Regions from separate parts of the Kitasatospora sp. NPDC023176 genome, predicted to be linked through region 3. Evidence: riboswitches for the same ligand, from Rfam matches in the RefSeq annotation. Region 3 holds a riboswitch; each other region holds the start of a gene.
The links. A riboswitch is a leader RNA that binds a small molecule or an ion and turns the genes downstream of it on or off. The one in region 3 is predicted to bind cobalamin.

Region 1 (3,265 bases), on a different contig from region 3:
TGGGTGGGTGCGGCTTGGGGGGATGGGTGGGGGTGGCGGGGGTGGGTGAGGGGTGGGGTTTGTTGCGGGCGCGCGGGCTTTCGTCCGGCGCGCCCGCTGAGGTGGGTGGGGGGTAGCCGGGTCAGACGGGGATGGCGGGGTGGCGGGTGCTGAGGAGGTGCCAGAAGCGGGGGGTGAGGGGTGGGGTGGGGGTGCGGGGCTGGGTGGTGGCGCCCCAGTGGGTGGGGACGTGGTGTTCCTGCTGGAGGAGGGGGAGGACGGCGGCGAGGTCGGGTTCGGGGACGGGGACGAGTCGGGCGAGCGGGCGCAGGTGGGGCTGCCAGCGGCCGGCCACGCACTGGCGGAGCAGCCGGTCGAGCGCTTCGCGGCGGCCGGTGGCCTCGACCAGTTCGGTCAGCCGCAGGGCGAGCACCTGGGCGAGGGCGTGGGTCTGGTCCGGGTCGCCGTCCCAGTGGCCGGTCAGTTCGGCCTGCCGGTAGGCGGGCAGCGGCATGCCGACCCGTTCGGCGACGGCATCCGGGCCGAGTTCCCGGGCGAGCCGGTGGTCGCGCAGGCTCACCGGCCGGCCGTCCATCAACTGGTCGGCCGGGCACCAGAGGGCGCGGGCCAGTGCGATGAACTCGGCCTCGCCGGGCCGCAGCGCGCCGCTCTCCCAGGCGAGGACGTGCCCGGGGAGCAGCCGTACGCCGTGCGCGGCCATGCCCTCGGCGACCTGCTCGGGGGTCAGCCCGAGGCCGGCCCGGTGGGCGCGGGCGGCCCCCGGCGAGAACGGCACCGGGGCGGGGGCGGCGGCGGGTGACTCTCTGCGGCGCATGGCACCGAACGTAGGTGCGGTCCTCGGCGCTGCCCCAGCCGCCGAACGCACGAAGCGGGGCCGGTCGGCCCTCCCCAGCGCTGGGCGATCGCACAGGCCGGACGGCGGCCCGCCGTGTGACCAACCCCTCCGTGACCTCGGTTGACTCCCGGTTCGGGCGCGTGATGGGATCCTGGGGCCAAACGGAGGCATGGAGAGGAAGCCGGTGCGAGTCCGGCGCGGTCCCGCCACTGTCACCGGGGAGCACGCTCGAACACGCCACGGTGGGCCGTCAGAAGCCGCTGGAAGGCCCGGGGGTGCGTCCGACCCGGAAGCCAGGAGACTCTCGCCCCCGGTACGTCGATCCAGGGCGCGGACCCTGAGTGAGGACACCCACGCGATGCAGGCTGCCCCGCCCCGCCGGACCCTGAGCTGCCCGCCGCCGTGCGCGGGCTGACCCGCGCCGCCGCCTTCGCGCTGGGCGCCGTCGCGGGCTATGCCGCCGACGCCCGTTTCGCCGACCCGCGCCGCGGCCACCCCGTCGCGCTGTTCGGCAGCGCCGCGACCCGGCTGGAGCGGCGCCTGTGGCGCGACCACCGGGCCGCCGGGGCCGGGTACACCGCGCTGTGCGTGGGCACGGTCGCGGTCGGCGCGCTCGCCCTGGACCGTACGGTCGGGCGGCGTCCGCTGGGCCGGGCCGCGCTGGCGGCCGCGGCGACCTGGACGGTGCTCGGCGGCACCTCGCTGACGCGGGAGGCGCGCACCATCGGACGCTCGCTCGCCGCGGGCGACCTGACGGCCGCCCGGGAGCGGCTGCCGCACCTGTGCGGGCGGGATCCGAGCGCGCTGGACGAGCAGCAGATCGCCCGGGCGGTGGTCGAGTCGGTGGCCGAGAACACCGCCGACGCCGTGGTGAACGCGCTGGCCTGGGGCGCCCTGGCGGGCACACCGGGCCTGCTGGCCTTCCGCGCGGTGAACACCCTGGACGCCATGGTCGGCCATCGCTCGCCCCGCTACACCCGGTTCGGCTGGGCCTCGGCCCGGCTGGACGACCTGGCGGGCTGGCCCGGCGCCCGGCTGACGGCGCTGCTCACGGTGGCCGCCGCGCCCGAACCCCGGACCGCCTGGCGGGTCTGGCGCCGGGACGGCTCCGCGCACCCGAGCCCCAACGCGGGCCAGGCCGAGTCGGCCTTCGCGGGGGCGGTGGGCGTGCGCCTCGGCGGGACCCTGCAGTACGGGGAGCGGGTGGAGCACCGGCCGGTGCTGGGCGCGGAGTTGCGGCCGGTGACGGTGGACGACATCGAGCGGGCCTGCACGCTGTCCCGGCGGGTGGGCGCGCTGGCGCTGGGTACGTCCGTCGCGGGGCATCTGGTGATCCGGGCGTTCCGGAGGAGGAGGGGCAAGTGAGCGAGCGCAGCGAGCGAACCGTCGAGAGGTGCGCGTGGTGCGGAGCACCTGCCGAGCACGGCGAGGCGGGGGCATGAGCAACGCACTGCTGGTCGCGGGGACGACCTCGGACGCGGGCAAGAGCGTGGTGACGGCCGGGATCTGCCGTTGGCTGGTCCGCCAGGGCGTGCGGGTGGCCCCGTTCAAGGCGCAGAACATGTCGCTGAACTCCTTCGTCACCGCGGACGGCGCCGAGATCGGCCGCGCCCAGGCGATGCAGGCGCAGGCCGCCCGGGTGGCGCCGGAGGCGGCGATGAACCCGGTGCTGCTGAAGCCCGGCGCGGACGGCCGCAGCCAGGTGGTGCTGCTCGGCCGGCCGGTCGCCGAGGTGGGCGCGCTGGACTACCGGGAGCGCAAGCCCGTCCTGCTGGAGCGCGCCCTGGAGTGCCTGGCGGACCTGCGCGGCCGCTATGACGTGGTGGTGTGCGAGGGCGCCGGTTCGCCCGCCGAGATCAACCTGCGCGACCGGGACATCGCCAACATGGGCCTGGCCACGGCCGCCGCGCTGCCCGTGGTGGTGGTCGGGGACATCGACCGCGGCGGGGTCTTCGCGGCGATGTACGGCACGCTGGCGCTGCTGTCGGCGGAGGACCAGCGTCATGTGGCGGGCTGGTTCGTCAACAAGTTCCGCGGCGACGCCCGGCTGCTGGCGCCCGGGCTGGAGATGCTGCACGAGCTGACCGGCCGTCCGGTGCTGGGCACCCTGCCGATGCTGCCGGGCCTGTGGCTGGACGCCGAGGACTCGCTGGACCTGTCCACCGTGGTGGACCGGGCGGACGGGCCCGGGCCGCTGGGGGCGGACGTGCTGCGGGTGGCCGTGGTGCGCTTCCCCCGGCTGTCCAACTTCACCGACCTGGACGCGCTGGCCCAGGAGCCCGGTGTGCTGGTGCGCTGGGCGACCCGGCCGGAGGAGCTGGCCGACGCCGACCTGGTGGTGCTGCCCGGCACCCGGGCCACCGTCGCGGACCTCGCCTGGCTGCGCGAGCGCGGCCTGGCGCCGGTGCTGAGGGCGCGGGCGGCGGCCGG
Region 2 (3,265 bases), on a different contig from region 3:
AGCGGTGTGCTTCCGGGAGTACTTTCTTTACATGTACAGAAACCTTGGCGGCCGCGTGGGCCCGGCCGCCCTGGCCACCCTCGCCGCCCACCGCACCGGTACGGCCACCGACCCGGCCGCCCTCGACGGCGGGTACGCCCTCGGCCCGGCCGTCGGCGCCGTCCGGTTCGCGCCGGCGGCCGTCGGCGCCGTCGCCGTCCTGCCCCGGCGCCGGCCCGGAACGCCGGAGGGCCGCCCGCTCGCCGCCGTAGAACCCCAACTGGAAGGAACGTCCTCATGACCACCACCCCGATCGCCGTCGTCGACCTGTTCGCCTCGGCGCTGCACTTCCGCCCCGACGGCGAACTCCGCGCCACCGAACGGCGGATGGCCGGCGGCGGCTCCGGCACCGAGGGCGCATGGCAGGTCGCGACCTTCCACGTGGAGACCGACGCCGACGTCCACGCAGACCACTGGGAGATGCACCCGGCGGCGGAGGAGGCGGTGTGCTGCCTGGCCGGCGGCGTCCGGGTCTACCTCCGCCCGGTCGAGCCCGGCGCTGCCGAGGAACTGGTGCGGCTGGCGCCCGGCAGCGCCGTGGTCGTCCCGCGCGGCCGCTGGCACCGGCTCGAACTCGACGCCCCCAGCGACCTGATGTCGATCACCCTGCGCAGCGGGACCCGGCTGGAACGGCGCGGCGCCGAGCACTGACCCGGGTCGCGGACGGGAAGCCCGGTGGGCGTGGGGGCGGGAACTCTCGGGCCCGCGCACGAGACTTCGGCGCCCCCGGGCCAAGGTACGCCCCCGCCCCCGGGTGCGTATCTTGGCCCGGGGGGCTTTGCGGCCGTGGTGGACCGGCGCCTTCGGGTGCGCGGTCCGGCGGGGCCGTATCAGGGCCAGGCGGCCGCCGTCCGTAGCCCGAGGGCGACCAGGACCGTCCCGGCACGTCGACCCAGTGCGGTGCGCAGGGCGGCCGATCCGAGGGCTGCCGTCGCGGCGCCGATCACCATGGTCCAGGCCGTCAGCCAGGCGGCGACCGGCAGCGCCTGTGCGGTGGCGAGGAGCAGTACGTGCGGGAGTACGGGCTGGTGGGGGGTGAGGAACCGGGGTGCCGGCGTCAGGAAGACGGACGCGGCCGTCGACGGCTGGATCGACTCCCCGGACCACCTGGGGATCATGATCGGTGACTACAACGAGGTCGGCCTGGCAGGTACGGGCACGGCCTCCTGGAACGCCGACTTCAGCACCCGCTGACGTCCACCCGGGGCCGCTCCACTTCCCCGGAGCGGCCCCGGCCGGCGCCTGACGACGTCTCACCATGCGGACGATTGCGTGATTCTCCGGCCGGAAACCGGCGCACTGCCCCTAGGCTGGCCGGTGCAGCTGGTTCGCCCCGTCCGCCAGGCGGGGTGTCGCAAGAGGGAATCCGGTGACGCCTTTCAACTGGCCAGTCCGGGACTGCCCCGCAGCGGTGAGTGGGAACGACCGCCGTCATACGCACTGGGCCCGGGACGGGTCTGGGAAGCGACGGCCAGTAGGTGCCTGTCCTCGATGGGGACGGGCGGGCCCGCGAGTCCGAAGACCTGCCACTGCCCGTGCGCGACCGTTCGCGCGCGGCCATCCGGTGACCTCGAGGGCGGGTCGGCGACCACACCAGGCGGAGTCGTACCCGGGTACGGGTGTCCCGTCCGGTCTCGTCATCCCTTCGCGTTCTCGTCCCGTCGCCGGGCACTTGAGGATCCAGGCTCGCGAAGGAGAGTCCCTTGACCACGAAGTCCGCAGCCGCGGCGACCCTCGCCACCGCGTACGGCTACCCCCGCCAGGGCCGGGGCCGGGAACTGAAGAAGGCGATCGAGGGCTACTGGAAGGGCACCGTCACCGCCGAGGCGCTGCTCGCCACCGCCGCCGAACTGCGCCGGGAGAACTGGCGGCAGCTGGCCGAGGCGGGCGTCCAGGAGGTGCCGACCGGCGACTTCTCGTTCTACGACCACGTGTTGGACACCAGCGTCGCCGTCGGCGCGATCCCCGCCCGGCACCGGGCCGCCGTCGACGCCGACGCGCTGGACGGCTACTTCGCCATGGCGCGCGGCACCCAGGACGTCGCGCCACTGGAGATGACCAAGTGGTTCGACACCAACTACCACTACCTGGTGCCGGAGTTGGGGCCGGACACGGTCTTCGCCGCCGACCCGGCCAAGGCCGTCGGCGAGCTGCGCGAGGCGCTCGCGCTCGGCCACGCCGCCCGCCCGGTGCTGGTCGGACCGGTGACGTACCTGCTGCTCGCCAAGCCCGCGCCGGGCGTGGCGGAGGACTTCCAGCCGATCACCCTGCTGGACCGGCTGCTGCCCGTCTACGCGCGGCTGATCGCGGAGTTGAAGGCCGCCGGCGCCGAGTGGGTGCAACTGGACGAGCCCGCGCTGGTCCAGGACCGCACCCCGGCCGAGTTGGGCGCCGCCGCCCGCGCCTACCGCGAGCTGGGCGCGCTGACCGAGCGGCCCAAGCTGCTGGTGGCGAGCTACTTCGACCGGCTCGGCGATGCCCTGCCCGTGCTGGCCAAGGCCCCGGTCGACGGCCTGGCGCTGGACTTCACCGGCCCCGCCGCCGCCAACCTGGACGACCTCGCCGCCGTCGGCGGACTGCCCGGTAAGCGCCTGGTCGCCGGGGTGATCGACGGCCGCAACGTCTGGATCAACGACCTGGGCGCGTCGCTGGCCACCCTGGCCACCCTGCTCGGGCTCGCCGACCGGGTCGACGTCGCGCCGTCCTGCTCCCTGCTGCACGTGCCCATCGACGCCGCCGCCGAACGCGACGTCGACCCGCAGATCCTGCGCTGGCTCGCCTTCGCCCAGCAGAAGGCCCGGGAAGCCGCCCTGCTGGCCCGCGGCCTGCGCGCGGGCACCGGCGCGATCACCGCCGAACTCGCCGCCAACCGCGCCGACCTGGCCTCCCGTGCCAATTCGCCGATCACCCGCGACCCGGCCGTCCGGGCCCGGTCCGAGGCCGTCACCCCGGACGACACCCGGCGCGCCCAGGCCTACCCCGAGCGCGTCGGGGCCCAGCGGGCCCGGCTCGGGCTGCCCCCGCTGCCGACCACCACCATCGGCTCCTTCCCACAGACCACCGAACTGCGCGTCGCCCGGGCCGACTTGACCGCCGGGCGGATCGACGCGTCCGCCTACCGGGAGCGGATGGAGGCCGAGGTCCGCGAGGTCATCGCGTACCAGGAGAAGACCGGCCTGGACGTCCTGGTGCACGGCGAGCCCGAACGCAACGACATGGTCCAGTA
Region 3 (3,265 bases):
TGCAGACGGCGGTCTCGGAGTCGTCCGTGACCTCCAGGATCTCGGTGCACAGGTTGGAGGAGTGCACCGTGCGGCCCGGCAGCGCGGTCTGGTTGGCGGCGCGGTTGGAGGCGTCCTTGAAGGTCATCCAGCCGTTGCCGGTCTGCGCCAGGGTGCGCATCATGCGGGCGTAGAGGGTCTGCGCCGGGATGGTGCGGACGGCCTTGCCGGCCAGCTCGGCCTTGCGGTAGGCCTCGTCGAAGTCGGCGCCCCAGAGGTCGACCAGCTCGGGGACGTCGGCGGGGGAGAACAGCGACCAGTCGGCGTTGGCGTTCACCCGGCGCATGAACTCGTCCGGGATCCAGTGCGCCAGGTTGAGGTTGTGGGTACGCCGCGCCTCCTCACCGGTGTTGTCGCGGAGCTCCAGGAACTCCTCGATGTCGGCGTGCCAGGTCTCCAGGTAGACGCAGGCCGCGCCCTTGCGGCGGCCGCCCTGGTTGACGGCGGCGACCGAGGAGTCGAGGGTGCGCAGGAACGGCACGATGCCGTTGGACTTGCCGTTGGTGCCGCGGATCAGGCTGCCGCGCGAGCGGATGCGCGAGTAGGACAGGCCGATGCCGCCGGCGTGCTTGGAGAGGCGGGCGATCTGCGCGTAGCGGTTGTAGATCGAGTCCAGGTTGTCCAGCGGCGAGTCCAGCAGGTAGCAGCTGGACATCTGCGGGTGCCGGGTGCCGGAGTTGAAGAGCGTCGGCGAGGAGGTCAGGTACTCCAGGCGGCTCATCAGGCCGTACAGCTCGGCGACCTCGCGCACGGACTGCTCGGAGTCGCCGACCGCCAGGCCGCAGGCGACGCGGAGCAGGAAGTGCTGCGGGGTCTCGATGACCTTGCGGGTGATCGGGTGGCGCAGCAGGTAGCGGGACTGGACGGTGCGCAGGCCGAAGTACTCGAAGCGGTCGTCGCCCGCGGTGTCGATCAGCGCGTCCAGGGCGGGGGCGTGCTTGGCGACGAAGGCGGCGGTGGTGTCGCCGATCAGGCCCTCGGCGTGGCCGACGGCGATCGAGGCGGAGAAGGAGACCGAGCCCTGACTGTTCGCCTCGTCGACGATCTCCAGAGCAAGCAGACGGGCCGCCAGCTTCGAGTACTGGGGGTCCTCGGCGATCATCGACGCGGCGGCGTCCACGGCCAGCCCGCGCAGCTCGGCGAAGTCCGAGCCGGCGTGGCGGCCGCGCAGCGCGGCGGCGGCGACATGGCCGGGGTCGACCTCGGGGAGGTCGGTGCTGCGGTCGGTGAGCACCCTCAGCAGCGCGCCCCCGGGGTCGGAGACCGTCGGGTCGGTGAAGGCGGTACCGGTGCCCTGAGCGGGCAGGGTGACTGAGGCAGCGGTGGTCAAGGCGCTCTCTCCTGGCGGCGATCGGCGGCGTGATCGGGGGGGTACCGGACCGATCTGGGCAGGGGAGCACGGCGCGAACGCGGAAAGCGTCGCGCGAGGTGTCTCCCCGGCCCGCCCGCGAGGCCCGGAGGTGTGGTGCTGGTGCTTGTGCGGCCTCTGCGGGAGGGCCGTGGGCACGCTGTTCGGCAGGTACTCGGACTCGCGGTACGGCTGCTCCAGCCGTCCGCATACCGCTGCGGGGCAGTCCCGGACTCCCACCGGGTTCCCCTGCATCGACAGCAGAAGCGAGCATACATGTAGTGGTGTCTCCTCGATGCGACACCACATGTAGTGCGGCGTGGCGTGTTGGCGTGATGACCGGCGGTGCCCGGGCGGGTGACGGTTCGTGGTCGTCCGAGGGCCGGAGCGGCGCCCGGGGGGCGATGCGGCGGCGCCCCGGACGCCCCGGATCCGCGCGTCGGATGCCCCCGGATCCGCGCGCCGCGCGTCCTGGTTTCGCCACGGAACGGTCACCGGGCCTAGGGGTGCTCAGGGGGATGCCCTACGATCTGGGCGCATGAGCGACGGAACTGGCGTACCTGGGCACGGGCCGCAGGGGACGCCTCCCGCCGGGCCGGGGGGCGCACAGAATCAGCAGCCGGCGGTACCGGGCCCGGTGCCGCCGCCGAGCGGCGGCTTCGGCCCGCCGCCGGCTTCCTACGGGCCGGTGGCGCCGCCCGGGCAGCCGTTCTCGCAGCCCGTCCCGCCGGTGCCCCAGCCGGCCCCGCCGATTGCCCAGCCGGTTCAGCCGATTGCCCAGCCGGTTCAGCCGGTTCAGCCGCCGGCCCCGCAGCCGCAGTGGCAGCAGCAGCCTCCCCAGCAGCCGGTTCCGCCGCAGCCCGGCCCGCCGCAGCTGGTTCCGCCGCAGCCCGGCCCGCCGCAGCGCGTCGAGCCGGACTGGGAGGCGCTGGCGAACCGCAACGAGGCCGCCGGCAAGCGCAAGCGCCGGGTGAAGGTCATCGGCATCGTGGCCGCCGTCGTCCTGGTGGGCGGCGCGGTCGCGGGCGGCGTGCTGCTCCTCGGCAAGAAGGACGACCCGAAGAAGGTCGGCGGCGGCGCGGTCTCCACCGCCTCGACCAAGCCGACCCCCGGCCCGTCGAGCGCGAGCGGGACCCCGGGCGGTCAGCCGGACGACCCGTCGAAGCCGATCTGGGAGGCCGCCACCGACCCGGCGCCGCAGGACGCGGGGGCGCTGTTCTCCGCCCTGCAGGTGACGGTCAACGGCGCGACCTGGAACCGGACCGTGGTCTCGCTGGACCAGCCCTGCTGGGACGGCAACTCCACCACCGGCGGGCTCGGCAAGATCCTCGGCGACCAGGGCTGCCAGAAGGTGCTCCGGGCGACGTACGTCTCCGGCGACAGCGCGGTGACCGTCGGCGTGGCCGTCTTCGACCACAAGATCCAGGCCGAGACCGCGATGAAGAACTTCGCCGGTCAGCTCAAGGGCCTCCCCGCGGCGGGCGCGCCGGCGTTCTGCGCCAACCCCGGTTGCACCGGCACCCACGCCAGCCTGGGCCGGTACGCCTACTTCACCGTCGACGGCGCGGCGAAGGGCGGCAACACCTCCGACGCCACCGCGACCGCGGCATCCTCCGGGTTCGCCGAACACGTGAAGGGCCAGCTGCTCCAGCGGGCCAAGGCGGCGGGCACCGCCACGCCCGGTTCGCAGGGCACGTCGGCGGCCACCCCGACCGGCTGACCTGTCGTGACACCCCGGCGGCGGAGCCGTTCGCCGGGGCCGGGGGAGTGTGGCAGGCTCTCGTCGGAGTGAGTCGTACGCGTGTTCCGGTTGCGTCCGTGGGGGTCGGTACCGGCGAGCAACCGGAGGAGCGGTCGTGGCCCTGCCCAGAGCCCTGC

Region 1: it holds a riboswitch for cobalamin, as region 3 does, so the genes downstream of both, ACZ3YL_RS39365 (cobalamin biosynthesis protein) here and ACZ3YL_RS18575 (ribonucleoside-diphosphate reductase subunit alpha) in region 3, are expected to answer to the same signal.
Region 2: it holds a riboswitch for cobalamin, as region 3 does, so the genes downstream of both, metE (5-methyltetrahydropteroyltriglutamate--homocysteine S-methyltransferase) here and ACZ3YL_RS18575 (ribonucleoside-diphosphate reductase subunit alpha) in region 3, are expected to answer to the same signal.

Annotation. Positions count from the first base shown of each region.
Region 1 covers NZ_JBVHIP010000053.1:39,085-42,349, reverse strand. Annotated here, with positions in the region: gene ACZ3YL_RS39370 (transcriptional regulator) at 122-814, opposite strand; cobalamin riboswitch at 1,011-1,138, shown strand; gene ACZ3YL_RS39365 (cobalamin biosynthesis protein) at 1,238-2,200, shown strand; gene ACZ3YL_RS39360 (cobyric acid synthase) at 2,274-3,265, shown strand, end outside.
Region 2 covers NZ_JBVHIP010000014.1:40,519-43,783, forward strand. Annotated here, with positions in the region: gene ACZ3YL_RS20325 (hypothetical protein) at 32-280, shown strand; gene ACZ3YL_RS20330 (cupin domain-containing protein) at 277-690, shown strand; gene ACZ3YL_RS20335 (hypothetical protein) at 870-1,157, opposite strand; cobalamin riboswitch at 1,346-1,584, shown strand; gene metE (5-methyltetrahydropteroyltriglutamate--homocysteine S-methyltransferase) at 1,743-3,265, shown strand, end outside.
Region 3 covers NZ_JBVHIP010000012.1:24,798-28,062, forward strand. Annotated here, with positions in the region: gene ACZ3YL_RS18575 (ribonucleoside-diphosphate reductase subunit alpha) at 1-1,345, opposite strand, end outside; cobalamin riboswitch at 1,537-1,677, opposite strand; gene ACZ3YL_RS18580 (hypothetical protein) at 2,025-3,107, shown strand; gene ACZ3YL_RS18585 (glycoside hydrolase family 26 protein) at 3,244-3,265, shown strand, end outside.